DNA from 2 places in the Leptolyngbya sp. AN02str genome. Region 1 is predicted to be linked to the other one. Evidence: riboswitches for the same ligand, from Rfam matches in the RefSeq annotation. Region 1 holds a riboswitch; the other holds the start of a gene.

Region 1 (2,201 bases):
AGACAACCACCTACAAGTTTAAGGGGTAACGTCGGTCTGTAACCGGGCAACGGCATTCACAATCGGCCGTGGTTTATGCCACGGCACAGCCATTCCATGTTGACAATCTCAGCACCCACCTTCCAACAATGCCTGGTTTTGCGAGTCACTTAACACAGTCGCTCAATCCATGCAGGCGATTACCCTTCTTCCAACTGAGATGGAATTCCTAGAATTGGGCAAGGAAAATCATCGGCTAACTCCGCTAACTGTGGATGGTCAAGAGAGCTACAGCCAAGTAGTAGTAGATCAATCTTCATTTCCTTAGCCACAGTCTTTAGGCTTTCCGCTAAGCTGCCAAACCGCAGATGTGCCTCCAAAGAACCACGCCACTCTTCTGCTAAGCATCGAGCTTGCCACAAAATGTAATCTGCTTGATCAAGCGGCGTTTTTGGCACAAGGTCAAGCTCTGCCTGGCAGCCCGTCAAGCAGTCCGACAAGTGAGACAAATGGGGCAACGGAGCACGGAGCGTTTCTTTTCGTCTTAACGGTGTTGCCACGGTTGTTTGGGCAGAACGTAGACTACCAACCGATTGAGACAAAGCAAGGGTTTCTTTTTTATTGGCGTGCTTTTTGGAAAAGTGTCGGTTTGTAGAGCGTCTTCTCGTTTTTTGCTGAAGGGGTTGATCCACGACATACAGCACATGCACCATCACCTGTTTTTGCGTAGCCAAGCGGGTTTGATGGGCAATCCACAACATTAAATCCAATGCAACTTGGCTATTAGGAGAACCTTTATAACCAATCAGCAGGTTGATGACGTCATTAGACTGGATTTCTGCTGTTTCTAAAGACGCTGGCCCCGAAGACAACAGCATGTGGTCCATCAAGTTGGAATCTCCCAACCCATTCTGTAAACGTGCAAGCATGGACTTAATTTTCACAGCCCTTTCCTCTAAATAAGCCTGTAGCTAGGAAGATTGCAATAAAATTTGGAGTTAGCCTGTAGACACAACTCATCGCACAATCACGCCAAACATTGCCATCTATAGCAATGTGATCAAACACTGGCTAATCGCACAGATTGGAGGCAATGATTTTGGTCAGCATGACTCCCCATCAACGCTGGAAACACAAGCGATCGCCCAATTGTGAACAGGCGCTTCATCGCGAAATTTAACAATTAAAAATTGATACAACAGCGAGAGACAGTTTTCCTGCCCAATGAGACATCGACTCAGGACCATTTGCAACTCCATAAAACGCGATAGAAACAGGTCGGCAGTCTAGTGCACGACGCAGGGCGTTTACTCTTGGAAGAGCAGGCTCAAGAATGAAACAGCGTCATTCTCAACCAACCTGAGGATTTTGAAGTCAAGTCAAAAAAATTCTTTCCTTCAATCTCCTCTCAATGCCGACGGAGTTAGCTGACGGGCTAGGGCCGAGAGGTACCCCTCTCCCAACTCAAGGAAAAATAAAGAAAACCTTAAGAACAGCGTCTCTATTCAAGCGCTTTGGAGCAAGGTTTTGCGTCTTCCTTAGGGGAGATACGCCCCAATAAAGTGGTTCCTCCGTTTTGGGGGAAAGCCTTATTGTGAAAAGGCTACAATGACTCCTAACTAAATGATATTCCCCAAATTAGGCCGACCAATACAGATTCAGTACAATACTTAAGCTAACATTCAGGTATTTAATCGTCAACGAATCAATATATTTAGCAATAGATTGAAACAAAATTCGATGCTTTATGAGATTGGCAATCTTTAACTTTTATTTAACTTTGTCGAGGAGTTATTTAATTTAACTTCTCCTGACCAATAGATCCTGACCAATAGGTCTTGTGGGCGATACATTTAATCTTCGATTAAACAATGGGCGATCGCCTCCATCGTTTGAGTAATAGGGTGATTCGGGTATCGCAAACAGAAGAGATCGCAACTTCCCATTTCCATAATTTCTGATGCTAACGGCAACATTCCCAACACGGGTGATTGAAATACAGACTCAATTTGAGTTTGAACAGAAGCTTGAACATACTCATTCAACACTTGATTCATGACCAAAAAATGTTGCGGAATAGCTAACCGTTGAGCCACCTCTAACATGACAGCTAACCATTCAAAATCTTGTGGCTTTAACGTAGCAACAAGGCCTAATTTATCCGACAGCGTCATTAAAAATAAGGCAAGATGGCCAAAGCCAACAGGTGCATCGAGCAACAG
Region 2 (2,201 bases), on a different contig from region 1:
GCGGCTGGCCATTGCCTCAATAGGTACTAGGCCAAAGGGCTCATAATGGCTGGGCACAACGCTCACATCGGCTGCCGCATAGTATAGGTGTAGATTCGTTTCATCCAACCGACCAGGGAAGCTCGTCATGTCTTGCATGCCTAGCTCGTGAACAATTTTCTCGATGCGATCGCGCTCATTCCCATCGCTTTTACCAGGGCGACTACCGCCACCGATAATTAGCTGCAGGTTTTCGTGGTCACGTAGTTTGGACTGGGCGATCGCCTGAACCAACGTTTCGATCCCTTTCCGTGGGTCAAATCGACCCACATACAAGGCAATCTTGGCATCGGGATCTAAACCGAGCTGTGCCCGCGCTTCCTGGCGCGATACATTGCCAAAGCGTTGAATATCGGTGCCACATGGAACAATCACCACATTGCCCAGTTCCGAAACATATTCCCGCATGTGAGCTTGCTCCTGCGGGCTAGTTGCCACAACACAATCAACCGTCTCAAGACAGGTTTTTTCGACCGGCAGACGCTGCATCGCCACAGTAGGCATTTGAGCGATCGCCTTGTACTTTACGGCTCCCAATGAGTGATAGGTGTGAACCTGCACCAGTGGATACTTTTGCCGTAGATTCATCCCCACCCAAGACGACAACCAATAGTGGGTATGGACAAGCGAATAAGATACCGATTCCCGGCGCTGAAACGCTTCCATTGAGCTAACAAACTCGGGTAGATACTCAAACAGTTCATTACGGCTACGAAACTCTAACGGCCCAGCCTGAACGCGGATCGTGCGGCAGGTTGGAGAATGCTGCACGATTTCTGGCTGATCTGCATGGCTCTTGCGGGTGTACATATCAACGATCCAACCCTGCTTTGCCAAATGTTCGCCCACTTGGCGAACATACACATTTTGGCCACCAGCTTCCTCTTGACCAATTTCGGCTGCTGGGTCGCCAGCAACAGAAATTAGAGCAATTCGCCGATTTTGATCTGGAAACATGACTGACTCTTTCACCTCATGGTTCACGATTTTTGCTCGACACCAGAGGCAATAGTTATTGGACCCTCAGTGTCAGAGCCGGCACAAAACTACTACAAAGCCGCATACTGAAATTGAAGGATACTGACGAAAATCGAACCGTAAAACAATTGTGCAAAGCGACTTTGCAAGCAACTGTGCCGATTGTACAGTCCCTCTCAATGCCGACGAAGTTAGCTGACGGGCTAGGGCTGAGAGTTGCCCTTCCTTTGAAGGTTTTGAGTATGACCAGTTAGAGCTGTAAGCAATTGAAAATTGCAAGTTTCTAGCTGGCTTCTTCAGTTCCCTTCCGTAAAAGATATGCCCCAAAGTTTGGTTCCTCCGCTCCAGTAAGGTGCTTTGATTAGCCAATTCGGCAACTCAAGCCTTACTGAATTAGGCTGACTTATGAGTTTTGCTGCGAGAATAGCTTACCAAAAGTTTTTAGTCAACTCATCACCCCAAAGGGATAAGCCTGGTATAGGAGATGACCAAAAGCAGTTAGAAACTACCGATTTTAATTTACGGTTTACCGTACTTGATGCAAAAAAGTATTTGTATCAGGTACGGCTTCGGTTAGCTATCAAGAATCGCAAATTGTTTCAACAAAATGAATTTTCACAGCTTAAGCCTTGATTCCGTTTGGCGATCGCTATCCTTTTGATCTCATCCTTTGCTGCTTTTACTCATACTCATGTGCAAATTCATGTGAAAAATTTGGACAACAGTTTGAACTCTTGAAGAAAACATGAGCACTTTTCAACTTAACCGCATGATTAGCATCCATCCCCCAACTGGGTGAATTAAAGCTCAAAGAGGAACAAGGAAGGAACTTCATTCGTCCTTTCAACCCGTTTATCAGTGCTTAAAATATCAGGTCTTAAAACTGGCTTGAATGAGATTCGAAGCTGTTACGAGAAATGCAACGAAAGTCATGTGACAGTTTGGAAAGAGAACCTTGATAAACCTTGGATTTGTTTTTTCGAAATACAACAGTAATAGGTTCGCAAGGAAAGAAGATTGACTCAACGTTAGAGGAACTTCTTATCGCTAGAACCCATCTTAAAACTTAATGCGCTCAAGTTCTTGTTCATTCAAACTGGCTGTAATTGACGCTCAAAACAACTCATTTTTGTATGCAATGCATAGCCGTTTGAAGAACTAAATTGATTCGTCTCTTGAGCCAT

The links. A riboswitch is a leader RNA that binds a small molecule or an ion and turns the genes downstream of it on or off. The one in region 1 is predicted to bind cyclic di-AMP.
Region 2: it holds a riboswitch for cyclic di-AMP, as region 1 does, so the genes downstream of both, ACQ4M4_RS24720 (glycosyltransferase family 4 protein) here and ACQ4M4_RS26510 (universal stress protein) in region 1, are expected to answer to the same signal.

The regions. Positions count from the first base shown of each region.
Region 1 is NZ_JBNXVR010000058.1:12,277-14,477, forward strand. It holds gene ACQ4M4_RS26510 (universal stress protein) at 180-908, opposite strand; cyclic di-AMP (ydaO/yuaA leader) riboswitch at 1,377-1,594, opposite strand; gene ACQ4M4_RS26515 (MinD/ParA family ATP-binding protein) at 1,833-2,201, opposite strand, start outside.
Region 2 is NZ_JBNXVR010000048.1:13,274-15,474, forward strand. It holds gene ACQ4M4_RS24720 (glycosyltransferase family 4 protein) at 1-996, opposite strand, end outside; cyclic di-AMP (ydaO/yuaA leader) riboswitch at 1,184-1,403, opposite strand.